Linked DNA regions of Endozoicomonas sp. GU-1. The protein of the gene in region 2 interacts with the protein of the main gene of each other region in a pairwise test. Links are inferred from orthologs where the notes say so. Each region holds a gene or a part of one and is shown on either strand. Other genes may lie near its edges.

Region 1 (5,397 bases), 3.9 Mb from region 2 along the record:
CCTGAGTTTGAAATGGAGGTATTCAAAACGGTCGAAACAGATGCTTCCGGGGATGATAATGCTGCACTGTAGCCAAAATATGGATCATCAGCCTATTACCGGGCTTGATGATCCATTCCGTTTTTCGGTATTTAACGCTAAGACTCCAGCAGAAATGTCACCGGCCCATCATTGAGCAGGGAGACTTTCATATCTGCACCAAAGCGGCCGGTGGCAACATTGTGATGCAGAGCTTCAGCCCGCTCAACAAAGTAGTGATATAGCTTTTCTCCCTGCTCAGGAGAGGCTCCGGCGCTGAAACCCGGGCGCAATCCTTTACGGGTATCCGCAACCAGGGTGAACTGGGAAACAATAAGCAGGCCGCCCCCCACATCGCGCAAACCAAGGTTCATCCTGCCCTGATCATCACTGAAAATTCGATATTTCAACACTTTATCCAGCAGTTTATCCGCCAGAGCCAGGTCATCCCCTTTTTCGACACCCAGCAACAGAAGAATGCCGGAACCGATTTCTCCGACCGTTTCCCCATCCACCACCACGCTGGCATGACTGACCCGCTGAATCAAAACTTTCATCGATGCATCTCGAGTTGTTTTTCCAATATGCTCTTATGGAGCCAATCTTCGGGCAAAATCATCCGTTGCCCTGACCAGTGCATCCACAATGCCCGGCTCACAGGAAGCGTGACCGGCATCCCGGATAATCTGCAAATCTGCTTGCGGCCAGTGATCCGCAAGCGCCTGCGCATTATCCAGCGGACAGATCATGTCATAACGCCCATGCACGATCACGCCGGGAATGGCTGATATCAGATTCATCTTCTCGATAATCTGATTCGGGTTAATGAAGGACTTATGTTTAAAGTAATGACATTCTATCCGCGAAAGGGATAAGGCCAGGTGTGGATCAGCAAAGTGATCCACCAGTTCATGGTTGGGTCGCAGAGTTGCCGTATTGCCCTCCCACAAAGACCAGTGCTTGGCAGCATTCATTCTGGCCAGTTCATCCTCGCCAAACAGCCGCTGATAATAAGCTTCCAGAAGATCACCTCGTTCACCTTCCGGTATCAGCTCCAGAAAGTGCGCCCAGTGATCCGGAAATACTCTGCTGGCTCCCTCTTTATAAAGCCAGTCAAGATCCTGTTGCCGGGAAAGAAAAACTCCCCTGAGAACCAGTCCTGACACACGCTTCGGGTGCGCCTGAGCATACAGCAACGAAAGTGTTGAGCCCCAGGAGCCGCCAAACACCAGCCACCGCTCAACGCCCAGGTTTTCACGAATCAACTCCATGTCTTCAATCAGTGCAGTGGTATTATTGTGATCCAGTTCAGCATGAGGCTGGAGCGGCCACTCCCCCTCTGATCAAAAAGAATAATCCGATACTTTTCCGGATCAAAAAAACGGCGATCCTGCTCTGTACAACCGGCACCCGGTCCACCATGCACGAAAAGAACCGGTAGCCCATCCTGAGAACCACACTCTTCAATGTATATCTCATGAATATCATCAACTTGCAGGTGCCGGGTAGCGTAGGGCTTGATGGCAGGATACAGGGTGCGCATGGAAAATCCTTTCAGGAAAACACCAGAACAATGCCTAACCTTAACCTTAAACGGTTATTGCGGCAAAGGGCACGTCGTCACTTTTAAAAACATAACTTGAACTAATTCGGCGGCAACCTGTCTGAGACTTAGAACATAAACATCCTCTACTGATAACACCACGCCATTCAGCTACGTACACCGACCTCTCAGGAGAGGGTAATAAAACAGCAACAGCCCGAAGAATATGAAATACCAACCTGGAAAAGTAATTAAAACAATTGTGGTCTTTTTGATCATCCTAATGGCAATACCCGCCAGAGCATCCCGGTACTTCTCTGATGATGATCAAATAATGATTCAGCAATGGGTAGCCAGGACGGGCTTTAAGATTTACTCAACCAATCCTGAAACCCAACAGCATGATCGCTGGCAATATACCCTGACGGCTTTACAAGCCCTGCATACCTGTCGACCCGAACAATTTTATCACTATCTTTCACAACTGCTTATTTCGGCGGGCAGAACGGCGGATGGTGAGCTGCAGCAACTGCTTCAGCCAGCATTGAATCTAAATAAAAAAGAGAAAAACGTCTTTGAAACGTTCATCCATGAGCAGAGCAAGGATGACCTCGCGGCTTGGTTAAGCCATCACACGGAACTGGATAAGCATCTCGTCCGTGATGACGAACTCTATAACAAGCTGTTTGAACTATTAACCAGAACCACCATTAGCAACACCCGGGTTTGCCCTGAAATGTTAATGCTGGAGAACTTCAAGAGGGTTAAGGAGAAGCGGCATGCGGTTTTGCAATGCATCGCCCTGTCAGCAAATCTGTATATTGTTGATATCGATATCAGCCACAACCGAATAGCCACCAGCAAAATACTGGGTCCGGGGCCCATCAGCACCGATCTGACGTCCTCGCCAGCAGTGGTTCTGGACAATAGTGAAGACCTGTTTGCAACCATTCCTGAACTCTACGACAACCCGCACATCAACCCGGTCATATTACTCACCTCACCGTTGGAATACGGTTTTCTGGTCTCTCACCGACTGAGCCAGAAAAGCAACAGGCCCCCGGTATCTCCCCTGACAACGTCCGACATTGAACAAATGCGACAGCGCTACAAGGCAAATAAAAACAAACGGGTTAAACATGAAAAGAAAAGACACTTTTTAGCGGAAGGAAAACGTAACCCTCACTTTCTGGAAGGCTGGATAGCATCACCGGGTTATACCTTTGTGGCATGCCTTGTTATTGCAGCGATTATTACTCAGCTAACGACCACAGTCCCATACCCCGGCAACCCCTGGTTAGGGCCATAAGAAACCCCACACTAAGTGGGGTTTTGCATACAGTATTGCAGTTATTCGCCAGTATTACTTCGAACGACTTGCACGCTTACGCTCATGTTCCTTCAGGAACTTTTTGCGAATACGGATATGGTTGGGCGTCACCTCAACCAGCTCATCGTCATCAATAAACTCCAGGGCCTGTTCCAGAGAGTGGCGAACCGGCGGTGTCAGAATGATGTTCTCATCGGTACCTGCGGCACGAATGTTCGTCAGCTGCTTGGCTTTGGTGGGGTTTACCGTCAAATCGTTATCGCGACTGTGCAGACCGATAATCTGGCCTTCATAAACATCAACGTTGGGGTTAATGAACAGACGGCCACGCTCCTGCAAGCTGAACAACGCATAAGCCAGCACCTTGCCATTCACCATGGAGATAAGAACCCCGTTGTTGCGCTGGCCAACTTCCCCACCCTTGACTTCACCGTAGTGATCGAAGATGGAGGTCAGGATACCGCTGCCTGAAGTCATGGTCAGGAACTGCGAACGGAAACCGATCAGACCACGGGCCGGCATAATGAAGTCAAGACGCACACGGCCTTTGCCATCCGGCACCATATCTTTCAGTTCAGCACGACGCTGGCCAAGCTCTTCCATCACCGGTCCCTGGTGCTGTTCTTCAATGTCCACCACCACGTGCTCAAAGGGCTCCTGCTTAACGCCGTCAATTTCCTTGACCACCACCTGTGGACGGGAAACCGCCAGCTCAAACCCTTCCCGACGCATGGTTTCAATCAGAACAGACAGGTGCAGTTCACCACGGCCGGATACCTTGAACTTATCTGCATCATCGCCCTGCTCAACGCGCAGCGCTACGTTGGAGATCAGTTCGCGATCAAGACGCTCACGGATATTACGGGAGGTAACGAATTTGCCATCCTGACCAGCAAACGGAGAGTCATTCACCTGGAAGGTCATGCTGACTGTTGGCTCATCAACCGTCAGCGGTGGCAGCATTTCCGGACGTTCAGGATCACAGATCGTGTCAGAGATGTTCAGCTTATCAATACCGGTAATGCAGACAATGTCACCGGCACGGGCTTCCGCCACTTCAACACGCTCAAGCCCCAGATGCCCCATGACCTGCTGCACTTTGGCCTTACGCTGCTTGTTGTCACGATCCACCAGTACAATCTGCTGACCAGGCTTCAGTACACCACGGGTAATACGGCCAATACCGATAACACCGACGTAGCTGTTGTAATCCAGGGCACTGATCTGCATCTGCAAAGGACCGTCAACATTGACCGGTGGTGCAGGCACACGCTCAGTAATCATCTCAAACAGCGGTGTCATATCTTCAGCCAGATTGTCCGGATCATGACCGGCAACACCGTTCAGTGCAGAGGCGTAAATCACCGGGAAGTCCAGCTGCTCATCCGTAGCGCCCAGACGATCAAACAGATCAAACACCTGATCCATAACCCAGTCAGGGCGAGCACCCGGACGATCAACCTTGTTGATTACTACAATCGGGCTCAGACCCTGCTCAAAGGCCTTCTGGGTAACAAAGCGGGTCTGTGGCATCGGACCATCAACGGCATCCACCAGCAGCAGAACCGAGTCAACCATGGAGAGCACCCGCTCAACTTCACCACCGAAGTCAGCGTGTCCCGGGGTATCAACGATATTGATATGGAAATCTTGCCACTCAATCGCGGTGTTCTTGGCCAGGATGGTAATACCACGTTCTTTTTCCTGGTCATTGGAGTCCATGATACGCTCAGCGCCCTGATCCTTACGACCCAGAGTACCTGACTGCTGCAGCAGCTTATCCACCAGCGTAGTCTTGCCGTGGTCTACGTGGGCGATAATGGCAACGTTTCTTAACTTATTAATTTCCAAAACTTATTCCGCCTTTCAAAATCTTTAAATCTTTTTCGTACACATATTTGTACACACTTTTAAATCTGTCTGCTCCAGGAGGCCGAGCAACTAAAATGGCGGCAATCCTACCACTACGCCACTCATACGCAAGTTTTATACACCCTTATATCTGCCCGCCTTACCAGCATTTAAGTGCATGGGTATACGTATATGACCAGATATAGCCGAGTTACCACGTTGACATTGCCACGGAAACCAGCCAAAAGGATTTTGCTAATGCTCAAAGCCATCAACAATAAACCGGGAACGGAAATCATATAACACATGTTTTCCATCGGCCCCGGGCATTGCCCTGCAAGCCAAAGCGGTCTTTTGAGTCTTGCCGATCGCGGGGCCACTTGCCGGTAGCTGATCTTACGGAAGTTTGGAAAGCACTCATGGCTTAACAGGCCCAGAAATAAAAATGGCCTGTCAGCGTTGAACGACACTGACAAGCCATCAGGTATTGATAATGTATTTTACCACTTCATCGTCATGCCAAGCATCTGGAAGTCCAGCCCTTCATTCTGAGAGTGTAAATAAGCATTGGAATAGTGAAACCAACCGTAAGTCAGCTCATACTGCTTTGAATCACCAAACTGGATGCCCAGCATAGTACGAATCTCAAACTGGG
Region 2 (6,134 bases):
CTCCAGTTTTACCTGCCGGGTAAACTCATCATGTTCCGGGGTGTCAACCTCCGGCACACCACCGTAAATGGCATCACGGAAACCACGACTGTATTGTGGGTGAAAGACCCGGATATTGAGCTGCAAACGCCGAATCAGCTGGTCAGCAAAGCGGTAAGTCGCTTCAGTACCGTAGCCCGAATCGATCCAGACCACTGGGATATCCGGCTTGACCCGGGTGGCCATATGGATAATGGCCGCTTCATGGGGCCCGAAGTTGGTGGTCAGCACCGGTTTTTCAGCACGCTGGACGGCCCACTGGATAATAGCCTGCGGGCTCAGAGTCGACAGATCCTGATTAATCATCTCCAGATTCATTATTTTCCCCATCAATCCATAACTTAACAACATGCACTATAAGAGTGAGGCTTTATAACCACAAAGATTAATATGGACTATAAATATTACTGAATTAAATGCCATCTTCAGTACTCAGCGCTGAATACACCAGCAACGATGAATACCCGGTCTTCGCTGGAAATCCCGATCAATGGTAGTAGCCGTGATCTCCTCAACACGGAACTTCTGCACCAGTTCTTTGGCCAGCTGGAAACGTCGGAAGTTGTTGGAGAAATAGAGCACCCCACCCGGTTTCAGCCTGGCCATTGCCCGCTCGATCAACTCAACATGGGCTTCCTGCACATCAAATACCCCGCGCAGCCGCTTGGAGTTTGAGAAGGTAGGGGGATCCATAAAGATCAGATCATAGTTCCGGGTATCCTGTTTCAGCCACTGCAGGCAGTCCGCCTGCTCCAGCCGGTGTTTGCGATCCACCAGGCCATTGAGCGCCAGATTCTTTCTGGCCCAGCCAAGGTAGGTATTCGACAGATCAACACTGGTGGTACTGGCCGCACCGGCCACGGCGGCATGAACCGTTGCCGTTCCGGTGTAGCAGAACAGGTTCAGGAAATCTTTACCGGCGGCCTCCCGGGCGATACGCAGGCGCATTTTCCGGTGATCCAGAAACAGGCCGGTATCCAGATAGTCCCTCAGGTTCACCAGTAAACGACAATCACCTTCTTTCACCTCAAGCATATCACCGGACTGCTCAAGCTTTTCGTACTGTCGCTTGCCAGACTGACGTTCACGACGCTTGAAGACCACATGACTATCCGGAATACCCAACACACCGGGAATCACTTCCAGCGCTTCCAGCAGACGCTGATGGGCCTTAGTCTCATCAATGCTTTTCGGTGCCGCGTATTCCTGCACATGAACCCAATCCCTGTAGAGATCCACGGCAACGGCATACTCCGGCATATCCGCATCATATAGACGATAACAGTCGACATTCTCTTTCCTGGCCCACTTACCCAACTGCTTCAGATTCTTCTTCAAGCGGTTGGCAAACATTTCACCACCGGCAGTGCTGGCCTTGAATAAGGTATTAGCCCCACTGTCCACACGGCTCTGCCCGGAAGCCGGCTGGTCAGCCTGTCGCTCACGAACATCATAGAGAAACAGCTTGCAGGAGAGCGCACCATTAAACAGGGTATAGCTTTTCTTCGGCCCCATGCCCAGACTTCTGACCAGCGCCTGTGAAGAGGTAAAGATCGCCGCCTGCCAACCCGGCGTCTGCTGTTTGATTTTTTCGCCAAGGTGTTTGTAGAGATAAACGAGGCTGGCCTCATCGCCCATGCGCTCACCATAGGGTGGGTTAGCAATCACCAGCCCGGCTGGAATCCCCGGGTCAACCTTCAGACTGGCCAGCTCCTGCTGTTTGACAGTAATCAGCTTACCCAGCCCGGCACGCTGGATATTGGCCCTGGCTCTCCCGACAATTTTTGGCAGACCTTCATAGCCTACGATGGTCGTATTAATCGCAGCCAGGCCAGCCGTGCGGCGGGCACGGGCTTCCTCCAGTACTGCCAACCAGATTTTGGGAATATGCCCCATCCACTTATCAAAGCCAAAACGGGCCCTGAGCAATCCGGGCGCGATATCCGCCGCCATCATGGCTCCTTCAATCAGAAAGGTGCCTGAGCCACACATAGGGTCCAGCAGTGTGCTGCCCTGTTTCGCCAGTTCAGGCCAGCGGGCACGGTACAAAATCGCTGCCGCCAGGTTCTCTTTCAGGGGCGCTTCACCGGCTTCCAGACGGTAACCGCGCTCATGCAGGCTCTGGCCGGACAGGTCAATGGCAACAAATGCCCTGCCGCTTCTGGCGTGCACATTGACCCGCAGATCCGGCTTGCTGTTATCCACAGATGGCCGCCAGCCATAACGATCCCGCAGCTGATCAACAATGGCATCCTTGACCAACTGGGAACCAAAGCGGGTATGGGTGATATCCGGTGTCGAACCATTGAAATCAATCCGAAAGCTGGAGCCCTGATCCAGATGCTCATCCCAGTCAAAGGATTGCACGCCCTGATACAGCGCATGCTTGTCAGAAGCATCCACTTCGCCGATGCGCAACAGAATCCGACTGGCCAGACGAGACCACAGGCAAGCCCTGTAGGCCAACTCAAGGTGACCGGCAAAGCTGACTCCGGCAACGGTCTCTGCCACTTCACTGGCTCCCAGTTCCTTCAGCTCTTCTGCCAGCAGGGATTCTACCCCCTTGGGACAACTGGCAAACAGAGTCAACATCGTTGTACTCATAACGTCATATTCCTGAAAAAAGCTAAAAAACAGCTCTTATTAACTAAAAATTCTCAATGTTTTCTCAACAAAAGCTTCAGATTTGGATAAAACTTAGAATGTTGACTTTCCTTGGGTGAATACCTTCTTCAGTCGACACTCTGCCCACACTGTCTTTTGGGGGACAGTTAGCACTTGCGGCTGTCCGGTCATTCTGAACCAAACCCGAGGTGCCAGGGAGGCCGTCAAAAACCATATCAGCAAGAGGCATTACCATGTTGAAAAGACTCAAAAGGGATAAATCAGATAGAGCCTTTAATAAAGGATACCAAGTGGGCCTGTCTGGCCGTTCCAGGGATATCTGCCCCCACCAGGAGGCAGATTTGCGCCAGTCGTGGTTAAGTGGCTGGCGTGAGGGTCGAGTTGATAACTGGGAAGGAATGACAGGAATCTCGGGGTTACACCGAATGTATAACTTCTCTCACTCCTATTCAGCCAACCAGCTCTGATTGCGCTGTCAACAAGCCCCGTTCGGGGCTTTTTGATATCACCCGCTTGATCAAACGCGCTTTCTCATGCATCAACAGAATAGACCGCTTCCGCAGCCTCTCGGATCAACTCCGGCCCCTTATAAATAAAGCCCGAATATATCTGCACCAGGCTGGCCCCGGCCCGGATCTTATCCGCTGCCGTCTGAGCATCCATAACACCACCAACACCGATAATCGGCAGCTTACCGGAAAGCTCACTGGCAAGCAGTCGAATCACTGCCGTGGACTTATCACTCAACGGCGCACCACTGAGTCCTCCCGCTTCCTCGGCTGTCGCAAAGCCGCTGACCTTATCTCGATCCAGTGTCGTATTGGTGGCAATAACGCCATCCAGCTCATAGGACACCAACTCGGCAGCAACTGAGGCTATTTCATCGTCGGTCATATCCGGGGCAATTTTGATGGCCAGAGGAACCTGGCGACCATAAGCTTTAGCCAGTGACGCCTGTTCTTCCTTCAACACTGACAGCAGGCTTTTCAAGGCATCACCATATTGCAGTTTTCTTAACCCGGGAGTATTCGGGGAAGAGAGGTTAACGGCAACATAACCGGCGTAGGGATATACCTTACGCAGACAGGTGAGATAATCCTGGTTGGCATCTTCAACAGCCGTGGTCAGGTTCTTGCCAATATTAATACCGATAATGCCTTTGTATTGGCTCTTTTGAACATTCGCAACCAGTTGATCCACACCCAGATTATTAAACCCCATACGGTTGATCAACGCTTCTCTCTCAGGGATACGGAACATTCTTGGTTTGGGGTTGCCGGGCTGCCCCACCGGCGTCACGGTTCCCAGCTCAAGAAAGCCAAAGCCCAGACTGCCCAGACCATCAATACACTCACCATTTTTATCCAGCCCCGCTGCCAACCCAACCGGATTGTTAAAGGTCAATCCCATCACTTCCCTTGGTTTGACAGGGACAGCAGGTGCCATCAACCGGGTAAGACCAAGACGCCCCCCCGCACTGATCATTTCCATGGCAACATCATGGGCAGTTTCGGCAGAAAGGCAAAACAGGGCACTTCGTGTCAATTTATACATAGGAGTTATCGATCAGTATGCACCAGACAAAATTCGAAGGATTATACGATCTCTAATCCCTTTTGTCTTCAGGAGACACCTTATAAGCGTTCATCGTGCGACAAAAAACAGGAACCGATAAAACCGGGAGCAAAGGGCTCAACTGCAAACCGGACATAAAACCCAATACCAAGCCACTGGAAACTCTGCACCAAACTCGGCACAACGCCTTTGATTTCTCCTTTCTGAATTAACGACCATTGTCTGGTGCAACGCGGTTAGGCGCGCGCCTGACTTTAGGATTTTAACGACCATCGCCTTTCATTTGTTATAAAGTTTGATTTTTATGGAACTTATTTCTGCTGATTTTGTCTTTACGATTGCTTTTAAAGACGCAGCCATGCATCTGTGCCTTTAATTATTGAAATATATAATTTTATTTGATCATGTACTTATATCCAAAATTTAACATTAACATGAAGTAGGTCAAAATGATGAACAGTATCAGCGACAGTTCGGCAGGCTTACCACTTAAATGTTCTTCCATATGTATAAATGACGGACGTATCGGAGGTCAGTTTGGTGGGCACTCACTGGTGGAAACGTCCTGTAAAGAAGGCCACGTTTTCCACTTGGAATGCATCACCAAACACTTGGATAGTCAGAAGGAGACAAGCCTTGATAAACGCCAATGTAGTGAATGCAAAGAACCGGCACTGCCATTGATTCCTAAGGACGGGAGTGAAGTCGGTGAAAACAAATATTGTGAATCATCCCCGATACTTAATACATGCCGTACCGGTGATTGGGAATTGCTGGAAGATCTGCTGGGCAAAAATGAGGCTTGTGCAAATCAGAAATACTACTCGGCGCTAGACTTTGGTGAAAGGTACCCGTTAGCTGTCGCCATACAGAGCAAAAATCAGAGCAAAAATGCTGAATTAATCCAGACTCTGGTCAACCACGGTGCCGACGTCAATGCTCGCGTTGGTGATGGTGAAACAGTTCTCCACTTAGCCGCTCGTAACGGCAACGCAAATGCTGAATTAATCCGGACTCTGGTCAACCACGGTGCCGACGTCAATGCTCGCAATAATGATGGTGAAACAGTTCTCCACTTAGCCGCTCGTAACGGCAACGCAGAGAGCGTCAGGGCACTGCTGGACATTGATCCCTTTCTGGCCATAGATAAAAATAATGATGGTAAGACCGCTCTCCACTTGGCTCTCAATGCTCACGATCATGATTGCATCGAGCGTAAGGAAATCCTTAAAACGGCGCTAGATAATCCTGCTCTCAGCAAAGCTGACAGGTTTGACGACCCAAAAAACGAATTCATCGAGCAACTGGGCAATGATCGATCCCGGCTTTCTGCCGCTCTCCACATTGCAGTCGACAATGGGAACATAAAGATGGTCAAGAAATTGCTGACCAGTGACCGCTCCTTGGCTAAAGAGAAGGATCACCGTGGCGACACGGTTCTTGTCAATGCTGCCAGAAAAGGCAGAACAGAGTTTGTTAAGGCATTGCTGGCCATTGCCCCCTCCTTAGCCAAAGATGATGACAGTGTCTCCAAAGCTCTCGAAAGTGCTGCCTTCAGTGGCCACAAAGATACCGTCGAGACATTGTGGAACATTAACCCCTCCCTCGTGCCCAAGGTTTTCATATCGGCTATTAAAGATAACCTGGCAGAGGTTGTCGATGTTTTTCTGAATATTGAAGATAAAGATAAAGACTCCTTGGCCAAGCAAGAAATGGCTCTCCACTTCGCTATCGGTAATAACTGCAGGCGTACCGTCGATTTATTGCTGGACTTTGATATCTCCCTGGCCAAACATAGGGATAGCAGAGGTTTATCGGCTTTCGAACTAGCAATACAGGCAAATACGGATATCGCCATAAAAATGCTGGAAAAAGATAGTGGCCTGGCTAAAGAA

What was found.
Region 1: the proteins of rlmKL (region 2) and typA interact in binary tests that used the Escherichia coli proteins (3 or more experiments, as listed by UniProt). The link is inferred for Endozoicomonas sp. GU-1 from one-to-one orthologs.

What each region holds. Positions count from the first base shown.
Region 1 is NZ_CP114771.1:5,239,749-5,245,145, reverse strand. What follows is about bases 2,334-5,224. They hold typA (translational GTPase TypA), read right to left. Parts: upstream 4,743-5,224; coding sequence 2,925-4,742; downstream 2,334-2,924. Other genes in these bases: O3276_RS21910 (hypothetical protein), read left to right, coding at 2,334-2,870. Outside these bases: O3276_RS21930 (hypothetical protein), read left to right, coding at 1-72; dtd (D-aminoacyl-tRNA deacylase), read right to left, coding at 138-575; pip (prolyl aminopeptidase), read right to left, coding at 609-1,289; O3276_RS21915 (alpha/beta hydrolase family protein), read right to left, coding at 1,298-1,561; more of O3276_RS21910, read left to right, coding at 1,845-2,333; O3276_RS21900 (acyloxyacyl hydrolase), read right to left, coding at 5,243-5,397. UniProt on the Escherichia coli protein: A 50S ribosomal subunit assembly protein with GTPase and nucleotide-independent chaperone activity, required for 50S subunit assembly at low temperatures, may also play a role in translation.
Region 2 is NZ_CP114771.1:1,319,558-1,325,691, forward strand. The notes cover bases 58-2,999. They hold rlmKL (bifunctional 23S rRNA (guanine(2069)-N(7))-methyltransferase RlmK/23S rRNA (guanine(2445)-N(2))-methyltransferase RlmL), read right to left. Parts: upstream 2,644-2,999; coding sequence 472-2,643; downstream 58-471. Other genes in these bases: O3276_RS05405 (phosphoadenosine phosphosulfate reductase domain-containing protein), read right to left, coding at 58-357; rmf (ribosome modulation factor), read left to right, coding at 2,898-2,999. Also shown: more of O3276_RS05405, read right to left, coding at 1-57; more of rmf, read left to right, coding at 3,000-3,131; O3276_RS05420 (quinone-dependent dihydroorotate dehydrogenase), read right to left, coding at 3,196-4,218; O3276_RS05425 (ankyrin repeat domain-containing protein), read left to right, coding at 4,851-6,134. UniProt on the Escherichia coli protein: Specifically methylates the guanine in position 2445 (m2G2445) and the guanine in position 2069 (m7G2069) of 23S rRNA. Methylation occurs before assembly of 23S rRNA into 50S subunits.